DNA from 2 places in the Idiomarina sp. genome. Region 2 is predicted to be linked to the other one. Evidence: predicted binding sites of a transcription regulator. Region 2 holds the regulator's gene; the other holds the start of a gene.
The links. Region 2 encodes NrdR, which represses ribonucleotide reductase genes. Its sites were predicted from a motif close to AAACACNANATNTNGTGTTT; they were not measured.

Region 1 (8,168 bases), 580 kb from region 2:
GCGCATTAACGATGAACCGGCCACGTACGAGCAAACCCACCGGGCTATTTTAACGGGTTTAATTTCGCAGGTGGGCTTAAAAGAGCAAAAACACGAATACCAGGGTACCCGACAAACGCGTTTTCATATATTCCCGGGGTCGCATCTTTTTGGTAAGCCGCCTAAGTGGGTGGTGAGTGCAGAGCTGGTAGAGACATCACGTTTGTTTGCCCGGGTTAACGCGGCTATCGAGCCGGAGTGGATAGAGCAGGCAGCATCACATTTAGTTAAACGTCAGTACCTGGAACCACATTTTGAAGCAAAACAAGGTTCGGTCGTTGCCGATGAGCAGGTCACCTTACTGGGACTGATTTTAGTCGGCCGCCGGCGCGTTCAATACGGGCCGGTTGCGCCGCTTAAGGCGCGCGAGTTGTTTATTCGCGAAGCCTTAGTGCAGGGTCAAATAAAGCGCCAATTACCTTTTATTAAGCACAATATTAAACTGATTGAGAGTGTGCAGGAGCTTGAGGCCAAGTCGCGCCGGCGCGATATTCTGGTGGATGAGCAAGAGCTGTATGATGCATACGACCGTCACGTGCCGGCAGGTATTTATACGGAAAAATTGCTGGCCGGTTGGTGGCACAAAGCCGCGAAGAAAAATCCGCAGCTACTGTTTTTTGAACGCGAAGACTTAATTGGCACCGATACCTCGCATATTACTGAACACGAATACCCTGAGTTCTGGCGTCAGGATAACCTGCGGTTGCCGCTAAGTTATCACTTTGAGCCGAATGCAGAAGATGATGGCGTCAGTGTTAATATTCAGTTGGCTATCCTCAACCAGGTTAGCGAGCAGGGTTTTGACTGGCACATTCCGGCTTTGCGCGAAGATCGTATTGCTGCGTTAATCAAGTCTTTACCTAAGCCTATTCGCCGTAACTTTGTACCGGCTCCCAATTACGCGGCGGCGGTAATGGCGGATATTGAGCCAATGCAGGGCGCGCTGCTCGATGCGATGGCAACTAAGCTACGGCGAATGAGCGGGGTAACGGTTGAACCTGAATCCTGGAACGAAGAGGCGGTGCCGCCACACCTGCGCATGAACTTTAAAATCTTTGATGGCAAAAAGCTGGTTAAGCAGGGGCGCAATTTAACCGCTTTAAAAGAGCAGCTTTCCGGCCGTGTACAACAGCGTCTGGATAAATCAGCAGGCGACTCGGTAAAACGTACCGACGTTGAAGCTTGGGATTTTGATTCCTTGCCCCGCGTTGTTACCGAGAAACAACAGGGCTTTGAGATTAAAGCCTACCCGGCGCTGGCCCATGCCGATGGAAAATTATCGGTACAAATGTATGACACGGCAGCGGAGGCAGAGCAGAAGCACCTGCGTGGTGTACGTGAACTGGTGCTAAAGCAAGTACCGTCACCGATAAAACATCTACAGAAAAGCCTGTCGAATAAAGCCAAGTTGGCAATGTATTTTAATCCCTGGGGTAAAGTGGATGTGCTGATCCAGGATTGTATTGCCGCTGCGGTCGATGAAATTATCGCCGAGCATAAGCAGCAGGGTGAACTTATTCGTGATGAGAAAGCCTTTAATGCCGTTAAAGAGCAGGTTAGAGCGGAATTAAACGAGCGCGTGGAAGCCATCGCGGGTTCCGTTGAGCGCTGTTTGCTGCAAAGCCAGGCTATTCGTAAACAGCTAAAAGGCAAAATCCCGCTGGATCAAATCCAATCACGTGGCGACGTGCAAAAGCAGTTAGATGAACTGGTGTTTAAAGGTTTTGTCAGCCGCCTTGGTGCTCAGCGATTAAAAGACGTAGAGCGCTATTTAAACGCGTTGCAAAAACGCTTAGAAAAACTGCCGGTGGATCCTAACAAAGACCGTTTGTTAACGCTGACGCTGGATAGCCTGGAGCAGGACTATAAGAAATTATTGAAGAAATACCCCAGCGTAGTGCCGGATGAGGTCAGTGAAATATACTGGATGCTACAGGAACTGCGTGTTTCGTTTTTTGCGCAGACACTGGGAACAAAGTATCCGGTATCTGAAAAGCGGGTAAAAAATGCAATGAAAGAAGCTCGCGCTTGATGCGCGAGCTGGTATTCTTAACTAAGCCGCGTACAGGCCCAGGTGTTCTTTAGCGTAGGCTTCAAATTCGGTAAAGCCGCCGACATGATTCTCATCGACAAAAATCTGCGGTACGGTGTGCACCGGTTTACCGACGGTTTTTTCCAGGTCAGCTTTAGTAATGCCTTCGGCTTGAATATCAACGTAGCGATAATCAAAGTCATCACGGTCTGATTTTAACTGGTCGGCAACATCTTTTGCACGAACACAAAACGGACAGCCTGGACGGCCAAAAATAACGGTAAACATAATAATCCCTCTCTCCACAACGTCGGGTATTTTAAAACTAGCGTTTAAACTTTGTGCACATTATCCATTTTTAATGCCACTTTCACAATGCATGATTGCGATTAGTCTTATCGAAAAAACAGATAGATTCGAGATAACACTACGTTAATGATCTAAATCAAGATCGCTGGTAGGCACACAGCAGCACGGTAAAATGTCGCCTTTACGAACGTACGCCAGTGGTTCATTGATATAACGGACACTGCCACTTTTTAAGGTAGAACGGCAGGCACCACAAAAGCCACTTTTACAATGGTAATGAACCTCTAGCTGATGCGCTTCAAGGGCCTCAAGTAAGGTGCCTTCAGATGCATCAACGGAGAGCTCGTGCTCTCCGTTAACTTTTACCTTAAAGATAGTTTGACTCATGGTGTGGTTAACTTATAAGTCAAAATCACCTAAGTCTGAGGCATCAACGCTACTATCGATCTGACCCACCAGGTAAGAGCTGATTTCCGCCTCTTGTGGTGCAACCTGCACGTTATCGGATACCAGGTATTTATTCATCCACGGTAGTGGGTTGGAACGCTGTTCAGGGAAGGGCGCATCAAAGCCAATCGCCTGCATGCGCAAGTTAGCAATGTACTCGACGTACTGGCACAACATGCTTTCGTTAAGACCAATCATAGAGCCATCTTTAAATAGATAATGCGCCCATTGCTTTTCTTGTTTAACGGCGGTCATGAAAATGTTGTACGCATCGTCGCGCAATTCTTCGGCAATTTCCTGCATTTCAGGATCGTCTTCACCGTATTGCCATAGGTTGATCATATGCTGAGTCGAGGTCAGATGAACGTTTTCGTCGCGTGCAATCAGTCGAATGATTTTGGCATTGCCTTCCATCAATTCACGCTCAGCAAAAGCAAAGGTACAAGCAAAACTAACGTAAAAACGAACCGCTTCTAGCGCGTTAACGGAGTTAATACACAGGAACAGTTTTTTCTTAAGCTCGCGCTTAGTCACGTTATGCACGGTACCGTCGATCTCAACTTCACCCTCGCCATGAGTCTGCCAAAGCTGCGTGTAAAAAATCAGGTCATCGTAGTATTGCGAAATATCGTTAGCGCGCATTTTTATCTGCTCGTTAATAACGATATCCTCAAATACTTCGCTCGGGTCACTGAATAAGTTACGCAGTATGTGCGTATACGAGCGTGAGTGAATGGTCTCGAAAAATGACCAGGTTTCTATCCAGGTCTCCAATTCAGGAATCGAAACAATAGGCAGCAGCGCGATGTTAGGGCTACGGCCTTGAATCGAGTCCAGCAGCGTCTGGTACTTTAAGTTGGAGATAAATACATGCCGTTCACTGGCGGTTAACTTGTTAAAATCAACACGGTCACGGCTCACATCGACTTCTTCCGGGCGCCAGAAAAAGCTAATTTGTTTTTCGATAAGCTTTTCGAAAATACTGTGTTTTTGCTGGTCATAGCGGGCAACGTTAACCGAGTTGCCGAAAAACATCGGTTCGGTTAACGGGTTGCTTTGTTCTTGACTAAAGGTTGAATACGACACGAAACAAACTCCTTTGCTTAAATCTTACAAGCGCCACCGGCACAGTCATCGTCTTCTTCGATAATGACTTCGGCAGGGCTCTGCGCTTGTGGTTTATTGGCTTGCTTGCGACCTTCAGCAATATCTGCCTGATTATCTGCGGCGCCATCACGGGTATTGTGGTAATACAATGTTTTAACGCCCATCTTGTATGCTGTTAACAAGTCCTGTAGCAATTGCTTCATAGGTACTTTGCCGGCATCAAACTTACTCGGGTCATAGTTAGTGTTCGCCGAGATAGTCTGATCAACGAACTTTTGCATAATTCCGACTAATTGCAGGTAACCCTTGTTATCCGGGATCTGCCAAAGCAGCTCGTACTTGTCTTTTAGGTTTTCGTAATCCGGCACCACTTGTTTGGTTACGCCATCTTTAGAGGCTTTAACGCTGACAAAGCCGCGTGGAGGCTCAATACCATTGGTGGCATTGGAAATTTGCGATGAGGTTTCTGATGGCATCAATGCTGACAAGGTCGAGTTACGCATACCATACTGCTGAATATCTTTACGCAACTGATCCCAGTCCAGATGCAGAGGTTCGTTACAGAATGCATCCAGATCCTTTTTATAGGTATCGGTTGGCATAATCCCCTTAGAATAAGTCGTCTCGTTAAACTTAGGACATTGGCCTTTTTCTTTGGCTAAATTCATCGATGCTTTCATCAGATAAAACTGGATAGCTTCAAAGGTTTGGTGCACCAGAGAGTTAGCCGAACCATCAGAGTACTTAACGCCGTGCTTAGCCAGGTAGTAGGCAAAGTTAATAACGCCGATACCCAGGGTGCGGCGATTCATGGTGGCGTTGTATGCTGCCGGTACCGGATACTCTTGATAATCGAGTAAGCTATCAAGCGCACGTACCGCCAAATCAGATAGCTCTTCAAAGTCTTCCAGTTTTTCGATCTTGCCCAGGTTAAACGCTGACAAAGTACATAACGCGATTTCGCCTTCTTCGTCATTAACGTGGCTCAATGGCTTAGTTGGCAACGCGATCTCTAAGCACAGGTTACTTTGGCGAATAGGTGCTACTTTAGAGTCGAATGGACTGTGCGTATTGCAGTGATCAACGTTTTGCACATAAATGCGGCCTGTGCTGGCACGTTCCTGCATGAATAAGCTGAACAACTCAATCGCTTTAATGCGTTTTTTACGAATGCTGTCGTCTTGTTCGTACTTAACATACAGACGCTCGAACTCGTCCTGATCTTCAAAGAATGCATCGTAAAGCCCCGGTACATCGGATGGGCTGAATAAGGTGATGAAATCGTCCTTAATCAGGCGCTGGTACATAACGCGGTTAAATTGCACACCATAATCCAGGTGGCGAACTCGGTTTTCTTCGACCCCGCGGTTATTTTTTAATACCAGTAGGTTCTCTACCTCCAGATGCCACAAGGGGTAGAAGAGGGTAGCAGCGCCGCCCCGAACACCACCTTGCGAGCAGCTTTTAACCGCTGTCTGAAAGTATTTATAGAAGGGAATACAACCGGTATGGAATGCTTCGCCGTTGCGAATAGGGCTGCCTAAAGCACGGATTCGACCCGCATTGATACCGATACCTGCGCGTTGCGATACATATTTAACGATGGCGCTGGCAGTGGCGTTAATAGAATCCAGGCTGTCACCGGTTTCGATTAATACGCACGACGAAAACTGACGGGTTGGTGTACGAACACCCGACATAATAGGCGTCGGCAACGAAATTTTGAATGTCGAGGTGGCATCATAGAAGCGCTTAATGTAGTCCATGCGAGTTGCTTTTGGATAATTAGCAAACAAGCATGCTGCAACCAGAATATATAAGAACTGCGCACTTTCATAGATATCGCCGGTGACGCGGTTTTGCACCAGATATTTGTTTTCGAGCTGTTTTACCGCCGCGTAAGAGAAGTTCATATCGCGCCAATGGTCGATAATCTCGTCCATTTGATCGAACTCTTGTTCACTGAAGTCAGTTAACAGATGTTCGTCATAGCGATGCTCGGCCACCATTTTTTTTACGTGGTCATACAAGCGTGGCGGTTCAAACTTGCCATAGGCACGTTTACGCAAATGGAAGATAGCCAGACGCGCGGCCATGTATTGATAGTCAGGTGCTTCTTCCGAAATTAAATCAGCAGCCGCCTTGATAATCGTCTCATGAATATCTTCGGTTTTTATCCCATCATAAAACTGGATATGAGACTTAATTTCTACCTGAGAGGCTGACACATTGTGAAGGCCTTCGGCAGCCCACATGATGACACGGTGAATCTTATCGAGGTTTAATGGTTCGCGTTCACCATTACGTTTAGTGACGAATAGTTGATCGTTCATTTTAGCGCCGACTCTTATCTATTTGTTATGTTGTTGTAACCACAAGATATTGTGTAAATTCCTCACTGATTAACGAATGAACACAATATCTAGGGGTGTTGGGATATTCAGTATGCTAGAAGTAACGCACCCAACGATCAAGTCAAATTAGATGAAATTATGTGTAAATATTGGTTGCAAATTACGATAGGTTGTCGAAACGCTTAAGCCACTTGCGTTTGCGTATTTATAATTTTTTTATCTTTTAAAATTCTTTCTTAGAAAGCGATATTCTAAGCAAAACGCTTTACCTTACTAATTAAGTCGCTAAGGCGGTGATAGATAAGATATCTAATAGTTCTGCCGGTGTTTGAATAACGTAATCCGCACCCCAGCGTTGTGGCTGGTCGTCATCACTAATATAACCGTAAGCGGCCAGAACCGTCGCCATGCCGGCGTTAATACCGGCTTGAATATCACGTTCGGCATCGCCTACGTATAGACACCGGCTGGCATCTACCTGCAAGGCATTAGCCGCGTGTAGCAAGGGCTCAGGGTGCGGTTTTGCTACGTCCAGGGTATCGCCGCCCACAACGACTTCGATATGATCAAATGCGTCAAAGTAAGGGAGCAGACGTTGGGTTAGTGCTTCTGGTTTATTGGTGACGATAGCCGTTTTTATGCCTGCGCTATCGAGCGCGTTTAACAGGTTCTCGATACCATCGAACGGGCGCGTATGAACCGCGATATTATCGTTGTAATAGCTCAGGAACTGCTCCCTTAATTGAGGCAGCTTAGTTTCGTCGCCGGCAATATCCTGGTCAAAGACTAAATTCAGCAGGCCACGGGAACCATGCGAGGCAAAAGGGGTAAAATGCTCTGCACTGACTTGCGGCCGTTGATGTAATCTGCACACGTGATTAAGTGCCGCACCCAGGTCAGGAGCGGTATCTAATAGTGTGCCATCGAGGTCGAACAGCACCGCGTTAACTGCGTTAGTCATGTTTGCCCTTTTAGTTTCGCTATCGTTTAAGCGCCTGGCTTAGTCAGCGCAACGATATAATTAACGTCAACGTCTTGCTGGCTTAGCTTAAAGCCCTGTAACGGATGGTAGACGATGCCATTGATTGCGTTTGCCTGCAATCCATAACGGTCAGTCATTGCCAGTAGCTCAGATGGTTTGATAAAACGCTGATGGTCGTGGGTCCCTTTGGGCACCCATTTAAGTACATGTTCAGCAGCGAAAATGCCTAACAGCCAGCTTTTAACGTTACGGTTCAGGGTAGAGAACAACACCTTACCGCCGGGCTTAACCAGACGGCTTACGGCACCGACAATCGATGCGGGGTCGGGCACGTGTTCGAGCATTTCCAGACAGGTGACGACGTCAAATTGAGCGCTGTGTTGTTCAGCAAAGTCTTCAGCGGCAATACAGTCGTAGGGTATGTCTAACTCACTTTCGAGCGCATGTAAGCGCGCAACTTGCAGTGATTGCTCAGCTAAGTCGATACCGCGTACCTTCGCGCCGCGTTGAGCCATTCCCTCAGTCAGTAAACCACCGCCACAGCCTATATCAACAACCTGCTTGCCAAATAGACCGCCGACATGCTGTTCGATAAAGTCCAAACGCAAGGGATTGATTTTATGCAGGGGCTTAAATTCGCCTTCAGTATCCCACCAGCGTGAAGCTATCGCTGAAAACTTTTCGATTTCTGCCGGATCGACGTTTTGATTGACGTTTTTTTGGTCATTTTGAATCATTTCTATACCGGCTTAACGCCGCCTTCGGTCGGTCATTGTGCCGCATAGCATACCGCAGCAAAGGAATGTTAAAAAGAGGGTGCGATCATGCATGCGGATGGGTACAATGGCTAGATCAATATAAAAACAGAATAGTTAGCCATTTTGTTAGGGATTTAGGG
Region 2 (8,168 bases):
TTTGCGCTTTCCGGACTGGATGTTACCGATAACGTACACCTGGTTGGCCTGTTAGCAATGGCTATCGCCATTAGTTCTGCAACTCAGGACATTGCCATCGATGCCTACCGCATTGAATCATTCGCAGTAACCGAAGGCCGTTTGCAAAGCGCCGGTGCTGCTATGGCTACCGCCGGTTGGTGGACCGGCTACGCCGGCTTGGGGGCGATACCCTTCTTTATTGTCGATAGTACCGAAGTATTATGGCAGCATGCCTACGCCGTGTTGGCAGGTATCATGCTGGTCATTGGCATCATGGTGTTAGTGGTGCGCAAGACAACATACCATCAACAAGACAGTCTCGGCGACAAAGCCCGGACCAACTGGCTGGAACGGCTGCAGCATATCGTGATCGCGCCTATTCGCGAGTTTTTTATGCGGAGCGGCATTAAGTTTGCAGTTTCTGTGCTGCTGTTCATCTTTTTATTTAAAATCGGCGAAGCCTTTTTGGGCCGTATGTCGATTGTTTTTTATAAAGAAATCGGTTTTAGCAACGAGCAAATTGGCACTTACTCAAAGCTGGTTACCTGGTGGGTGACTATCGTGTTTGCTTTATTGGGAAGCGCCGTTAACCTGCGCATGGGCATAGTTAAAGGCTTATTCCTGGGTGGATTAGCCATGTCTGCGTCCAACCTGATGTTTTCCTGGATTGCTTTTGCCGGACCTAGCGAATCGCTGTTTTTGAGTGCGGTAATTATTGACGGCTTTACCAGCGCCTGGTCAACAGTCGCCTTTGTCGCCTTTATCAGCCTACTTTGTAATCGCACTTTCACTGCCTCACAATATGCGCTGATGGCATCCTTGGGAACCTTAGGCAGAACATTGTTATCCACATACAGTGGCGCGGTTGTCGATGCACTGGATGGTAACTGGGCGTTATTCTTCTTCTTAACCGCAATTATGGTGTTACCCAGCCTGGCATTTTTGTGGCATATCCGCCATACCCTGACTCACTTAGAGAGCTTGCGCGATGAACGCTGAAACAAGCTCAAAGTTGAATTGGCTGGTGACAGGTCCCGGGGCAATCAGTGGTTTGATCGGGGCAGGCCTGCTTGAACAGCAACAGTCAGTGCATTGGTTGACACGAACAGCAGCGCAGCACACTTGCATCGATTGGTCGTTGACTAAAGGAAGCAGCTGCCGGCATTACCAAACTCCGGTTTTTTCGGCCGGGCAACGCATCGATGCGGTTATACTGGCAGTTAAATCTTATGACCTCAGCAATGCATTGCAGCGCCTCGACCAGCTCAACATTGATGCTAATTGCCCGGTAATTATAAGCCACAATGGCATGTCAGATATTGCCAGCAAGCGTCCGCTGTTTGCGCTATTGACCACACAGGCCGCAAGCCGCGATGGTTACGCGATAACAAAAAACGGCGATGGCGAGAGTTGGTTGGCTCAGTCTGCGGTTAATCAGCAACAATTATTACCCGACACAATTCAGCAGCTGCTCAAAACTGCATTTGCCCCCTTATCTGTGGTTGAAGACATTCAGCGACGCCAGTGGCAGAAGCTACTAATTAACTGTGTTATCAATCCATTAACGGCAATATACCGGGTTAATAACGGCGCGCTGGCGGAATCACGCTTCCGGGCTGAGAAAGATGCTTTAATTGAGGAGTTTATAGCAGTAGCTGCCGCTGAGGGTCAGGACATTGATTTTGATTCGGCCCAACAGAGGGTGGATGCGGTGATTAACGCCACCGCCAAAAATCGCTCATCCATGCTGGTGGACGTTGACAATCAACGTCCTACCGAAATTTACGCCATGAACGGCTTTATCGTAGAAAAAGCAGGCCAGCATGGATTAAGTGTTCCCTTGCACAAGAAGGTGACTTGCGCCTTAGGCGCAAGTTACTTGTCTTCGATAAAGTCGACAACCTCAAGACCAAAACCTGACAACGCCGAATAGCGTTTAGGTGAGCTCATCAAGTGCATTTGGTGAATACCCAGGTCGGCAAGGATTTGCGAACCCAGTCCTACGTTGCGCGACGCATTAGAAGCTGACGCTGTCGGTTGATGCTCGCCGTGGTCCTGCGCTTCGAACTCTTTTACCTGTGCGATGATATCATCAGCGCTTTGCTGACGACCAATAATCACCAGCACGCCATCGTTTTCTGCCAGGTATTTCATCGCTTTGTAAATTGGCCAGCTGCGTTTTGCGGCACGCTCGGTTAGCAAGGTATCATGAAAGGTGTCCTGCAAATGCACTCGCACATTGGTCGGCTTGTCTGCGTCAATGTCGCCATGCACCAAAGCATGGTGAACCTGTTGATCAATCGAGTCCTGATAAGTTACCAGGGTAAACTCACCGGCACTGGTCGGTAACCGACATTCAGCAACCCGGGTTACGGTTTTTTCTTTCATCGAGCGATACTCGATCAAATCTGCGATGGTGCCGATTTTAATATCATGCTCTGTGGCGAACTTTTCTAAATCCGGGCGACGCGCCATGGTGCCGTCTTCGTTGAGTACTTCAACGATAACCGAGGCCGGCTCAAAGCCTGCCAGCCTGGCCAGGTCACAACCCGCTTCGGTGTGACCGGCGCGGTTCAATACCCCACCCTGCTTGGCTTTTAGCGGAAAAATGTGACCCGGCATCACCAGATCTTCAGGTTTCGCATCTTTGGCCACCGCATCTTTAACCGTTTTAGCCCGATCGGCCGCTGAAATTCCGGTGGTCACGCCTTCCGCAGCTTCGATAGAAACCGTAAAGTTAGTCGCATAAGGTGCGTTATTTTTGTCGACCATAAGTGGCAGGTTCAGTTGTTTACAACGCTCTTCCGTTAACGTCAGGCAAATCAAACCGCGGCCGTAGCGTGCCATAAAATTAACCGCTTCGGGTGTAACACAGTCCGCTGCGATAATTAAATCACCTTCATTTTCACGGTCTTCGTCATCCATCAGGATAACCATTTTGCCCTGACGAATATCTTCAATAATTTCTTCTGTGGTATGCAGTGACATAGTTACCCTTATTTTTGTTCCTGTTTTGGCGTCGCAATAATACGATTATCGCTGCCAATAGTGCGCCGATCTGTGATGATAAATTGCGGCGCTTGAGACAGTTCTGTAAATTCCCCGAGCTCCAAAGCAGCCCTGGCAGTCGGGCCTAATAGCTGCGTGGATTGATATAAAAATAGTTGCTGCACCAGCTGTTGTTGCAACAACGCACCGGCCAGGCTCGCACCACATTCAGTCCAGACTAAATTAACCTCGCGCAGCGCCAGCTCCAGCATGGCATCATGTAAATCTATTTTATTATCAGCGCTCTTTTTAACGATGACCTGGTGACAATGCGGGTGGCGGCTGGCATTAGCCTCAGTATGGCGTATTAACCATACCGGTGCCTCCGAGGCAAATAATTGCAAATCGTCATGAATACGATTCTGGCCGTCAATGACTACCCGAATCGGCTGTTTTAGCGGCGTCGGCAGCTCTCTCGTCGCCGGCCACTGTTCTGCCCGCACCGTTAACCTTGGATTATCTGCCAGTACCGTATCAGCACCGGTCAAAATTGCATCGGCCTGGGCACGCCAAAATTGTACATCTGAGCGCGCGGCCGCTGAGGTAATCCACTGACTTTTGCCATTGGCTAATGCGGTTCTGGCATCTAACGACGTTGCCATTTTTAATCGTAACAGCGGCAATTGGGTCGTCATGCGGTGAATAAAACCCGGATTTAAGGCTTTAGCGGCGTCCTCTAACACACCAACCTGCACTTCAATGCCGGCCTTCCGCAAATTGGCAATACCTGTTCCCGCAACCTGCGGGTTAGGATCCTGCATCGCCACCACCACACGCTTAACCTGAGCATCAATCAATGCATTAACGCACGGTGGGGTGCGGCCAAAGTGACTGCAGGGTTCAAGGGTGACATAAGCGGTAGCACCTTTCGCCTCGACGCCGGCCGCAGTGATGGCATTCACCTCGGCATGAGCTTGCCCGGCTTTTTGGTGCCAGCCTTCGCCGACAATACGGTTATTTTGCGTTAATACACAACCGACTGCTGGATTTGGCGACGTGGTCAGGATGCCGCGACGTCCGAGTTCCAGCGCCCGATGCATCATCTGGTGGTCAAGCTGACTTTGCTCGCTAATCATTAAGGCGCGCTATCTCCTCGCCAAACTCGCGAATATCCTCAAACGAGCGATAGACAGAAGCAAAGCGAACATAAGCCACTTTATCAATTTGCTTAAGGTTATCCATTACCTGATTACCAATGAAGTCGCTACTGATTTCGCGTTCACCGGTAGCACGTATGGCTGACTTAATTTTATTAATCGCCTGTTCCATCAGTTCCAGGCTTACCGGACGTTTTTCCAGTGCCCTTAGCAAGCCGTTGCGAAGTTTATCTTCGTTAAAAGGTTCCCGGCTGCCGTCAGATTTGATCACGCGCGGCATAATCAACTCAGCTGTTTCGAACGTAGTAAAACGCTCCTTGCAGTGATTACACTCGCGCCGCCGGCGCACCGATGCTCCATCCGCGACCAGTCGCGAATCAATCACTTTTGTGTCTTGGGTGCCGCAAAATGGACAGTGCATCGGTGTTCTCCGTTTAGCTTGCCGCGTTATTTATAAACCGGAAAATTTGCACACAGCGCTTTAACCTGCTCACGCACTGCGTTGATCGTGTCTTCGTTGTTAATATCGTCTAAGACATCACAAATCCAGTTTGCCACCTGTTTTGCCTCAGCATCTTTAAAACCGCGACGGGTAATGGCCGGTGTTCCCAGACGTAACCCTGAGGTCACAAACGGCGACCGCGGGTCATTAGGCACAGCATTTTTATTGACCGTGATAAACGCACGACCTAAGGCCGCATCAGCATCTTTACCGGTGATATCCTTATCGATCAAATCGACCAGGAACAGATGATTCTGAGTACCGTTTGAAACAATTTTATAACCACGCTGCTGCAGTGTTTCGACCATCACGTTGGCATTTTTCAGCACCTGCTCTTGATAGCTCTTAAACTCAGGCTGCAAGGCTTCTTTGAATGCGACCGCTTTAGCCGCAATCACGTGCATCAGTGGACCACCCTGATTGCCCGGGAATACCGCACTGTTCAATTTCTTGTGCAGTTTTTCGTCGTCTTTACCCGACAAAATCAGGCCGCTACGCGGTCCGGCTAACGTTTTGTGTGTGGTGGTGGTGACCACGTCTGCGAATGGTATTGGGCTAGGATAAACACCTGCGGCAACCAAACCGGCAACGTGTGCCATATCAACCAATAAATAGGCGCCGACTGCATCAGCAATTTCGCGAAAACGCTGCCAGTCGACAATACCGGAATAGGCTGAAAAACCTGCAACAATAACTTTAGGCTGGTGTTCTTTAGCTAAACGCTCAACTTCTTCGTAATCAATTTCGCCAGTCTCTTCGGAAAGACCATAAGCCACCGCGTTATAGAGTTTGCCCGAGAAGTTAACACTTGAACCGTGAGTTAAGTGGCCACCATGCGCCAGGCTCATACCCAGAAAAGTATCACCGGCTTCCATCAACGCCATAAACGCAGCCGTGTTGGCTTGTGAACCCGAGTGCGGTTGTACGTTAGCGTACTTGGCGCCGAATAGCTCTTTGGCGCGCTCAATCGCCAGGTCCTCTACGATATCAACGTATTCACAGCCACCATAGTAGCGTTTATGCGGATAACCCTCGGCATACTTATTCGTTAACTGCGAGCCTTGAGCTTCCATCACACGCTGGCTGGTGTAGTTTTCTGATGCGATCAGTTCAATGTGTTGCTCCTGACGCTCGACTTCTTTGCTCATAGCGTCCCAAAGTTCAGCATCAAATTCAGCGATATTGTGTTGCGATTTTTGCATTACAGCTCCCACTTAACGGTTTGCGATGGCTAACTTCCATCATGACTGCGAATCTTAACGACTCAATAGTGCCGCCATTTTAACCTAAAACGACAACTAATGCCTAGTTAGACTCATCAAACAAATTTGGGCATTTACCCCATTTGGCATTAAACTAGGGACAACTTTTTACAGCAATGCAAGGATTGTTCGTCGCATGGCGCAATACATTTATTCTATGTCGCGGGTGAGCAAGGTTGTTCCCCCCAAAAAGACGATTCTAAAAGATATTTCATTATCATTTTTCCCGGGCGCTAAAATCGGCGTACTCGGTTTAAACGGTGCTGGTAAATCAACGCTACTGCGCATTATGGCCGGCGTTGATCAGGACTTTGAGGGCGAAGCGCGCCCGCTAGCCGGTATTAAAATTGGCTATCTGCCGCAAGAGCCGCAGCTGGACGAAGAAAAAACCGTAAAAGCAACGGTTGAAGAAGCCGTTGCCGATGTTAAAGAGGCGCTAACCCGGCTGGATGAGATTTACGCTGCCTATGCGGATGAAAACGCTGACTTTGACGCACTATCAAAAGAACAAGGCGAGTTAGAGGCATTATTGCAGGCGAAAGACGGCCACAATATTGATAACATTCTGGAGCGTGCAGCGGATGCCCTGCGGTTACCACAATGGGATGCTAAAATTGGCAACTTATCCGGTGGTGAACGTCGCCGCGTAGCCATTTGCCGCCTGCTGCTGTCCAAACCTGACATGTTGTTGCTGGACGAACCAACTAACCACTTAGATGCTGAATCTGTAGCCTGGCTGGAGCGCTTCCTGCACGATTACAACGGTACCGTGGTAGCCATTACCCACGACCGTTATTTCCTCGACAATGTTGCCGGCTGGATCCTGGAGCTGGACCGTGGTTATGGCATCCCCTGGGAAGGCAACTACTCCAGCTGGCTGGAGCAAAAAGAGAAACGCCTGGAACAGGAAGAGCGCCAGGAAAAAGCGCGCCAACGCACCATCAAACAAGAGCTGGAGTGGGTACGCACTAACCCGAAAGGCCGCCAGGCTAAAAGCAAGGCACGTCTTAACCGCTTTGAAGAATTGCAAAGCGGTGATTACCAAAAACGTAACGAAACTAACGAACTGTTCATTCCGCCCGGTCCACGCTTGGGTGATAAAGTTATCGACGTTAACGGTATTAGCAAAGCCTACGAAAACCGTCAGCTTATCGACAACCTGAGCTTTAGCGTACCGAAAGGCGCTATCGTCGGTATCATTGGTCCAAACGGTGCCGGTAAATCAACCTTATTCCGCATGATCAATGGTCAGGAACAACCGGATAGCGGCTCCATCGAGATAGGTGAAACCGTTGAATTAGCCAGCGTTGATCAGTTCCGCGATGACATGGATGACAGCAAAACGGTATTCCAGGAAATCACCGACGGTAACGATATCCTTAAAATTGGTAACTTTGAAGTTAATGGCCGCGCCTACGTTGGTCGCTTTAACTTCCGCGGTACCGACCAGCAAAAACGTATTGGTGAGTTGTCGGGTGGTGAGCGCAACCGCGTCCACTTGGCTAAGTTATTGCGAGCGGGTGGCAACGTGCTGTTGCTGGATGAGCCAACCAACGACCTCGATGTCGAAACCTTACGCGCGCTGGAAGAAGCGATTCTGGAATTCCCGGGTTCAGTCATGGTCATCTCGCACGACCGTTGGTTCCTTGACCGTATCGCAACCCATATTCTGGATTACCGTGACGAAGGCGAAGTGGTCTTCTACGAAGGTAACTACAGTGACTATGAAGCCTACATGAAAGATAAGTTCGGTGAGCAGGCAATGGAGCCACACCGCATTAAATATAAGCCGATTGGTTAATTAAGCGCTATTCACAGCGGCTGTGGCAACCAGGCCACGCCGCTGTCTTCACAAAACCACTGTGCTTTTATGCCAAACACCTGCGCTAAATTATCATCTGATAACACCTTAGCCGGCGCGCCAACGTCAATCAATTTGCCTTCGTTTAATAACACCAACTGATCACAAAAACGTGCCGCTAGTGGCAAATCATGCAGACAGCAAAGTACCAACTGGCCCTGGCCGCTGCGTTGTTGCAGTAATTGCATAGTATGTAGCTGATGATTAATATCCAGCGCACTGGTCGGCTCATCGCACAATAACAATTTCGGTTGTCCGACTAACGCCCGTGCCAGCAGTGCGCGTTGCTGCTCGCCACCCGATAAAGTAGATAATGCACGCGCTGACAAGTCCACTAAGTCACATTCAGTGACGACCTGGTCAATCCTAAGCTGTTG

Region 1: the regulator NrdR is predicted to act here: its motif matches at 6,305-6,324, upstream of nrdA (class 1a ribonucleoside-diphosphate reductase subunit alpha).

What each region holds. Positions count from the first base shown of each region.
Region 1 covers NZ_CP080268.1:883,598-891,765, forward strand. Annotated here, with positions in the region: gene hrpA (ATP-dependent RNA helicase HrpA) at 1-2,071, shown strand, start outside; gene KZ771_RS04390 (GrxA family glutaredoxin) at 2,093-2,359, opposite strand; gene yfaE (class I ribonucleotide reductase maintenance protein YfaE) at 2,504-2,767, opposite strand; gene nrdB (class Ia ribonucleoside-diphosphate reductase subunit beta) at 2,780-3,913, opposite strand; gene nrdA (class 1a ribonucleoside-diphosphate reductase subunit alpha) at 3,931-6,267, opposite strand; gene gph (phosphoglycolate phosphatase) at 6,566-7,249, opposite strand; gene ubiG (bifunctional 2-polyprenyl-6-hydroxyphenol methylase/3-demethylubiquinol 3-O-methyltransferase UbiG) at 7,276-8,007, opposite strand.
Region 2 covers NZ_CP080268.1:302,576-310,743, reverse strand. Annotated here, with positions in the region: gene KZ771_RS01520 (MFS transporter) at 1-1,020, shown strand, start outside; gene KZ771_RS01515 (2-dehydropantoate 2-reductase) at 1,010-1,954, shown strand; gene ribBA (bifunctional 3,4-dihydroxy-2-butanone-4-phosphate synthase/GTP cyclohydrolase II) at 1,897-3,009, opposite strand; gene ribD (bifunctional diaminohydroxyphosphoribosylaminopyrimidine deaminase/5-amino-6-(5-phosphoribosylamino)uracil reductase RibD) at 3,018-4,145, opposite strand; gene nrdR (transcriptional regulator NrdR) at 4,138-4,587, opposite strand; gene glyA (serine hydroxymethyltransferase) at 4,614-5,870, opposite strand; gene ettA (energy-dependent translational throttle protein EttA) at 6,067-7,731, shown strand; gene KZ771_RS01485 (ABC transporter ATP-binding protein) at 7,743-8,168, opposite strand, start outside.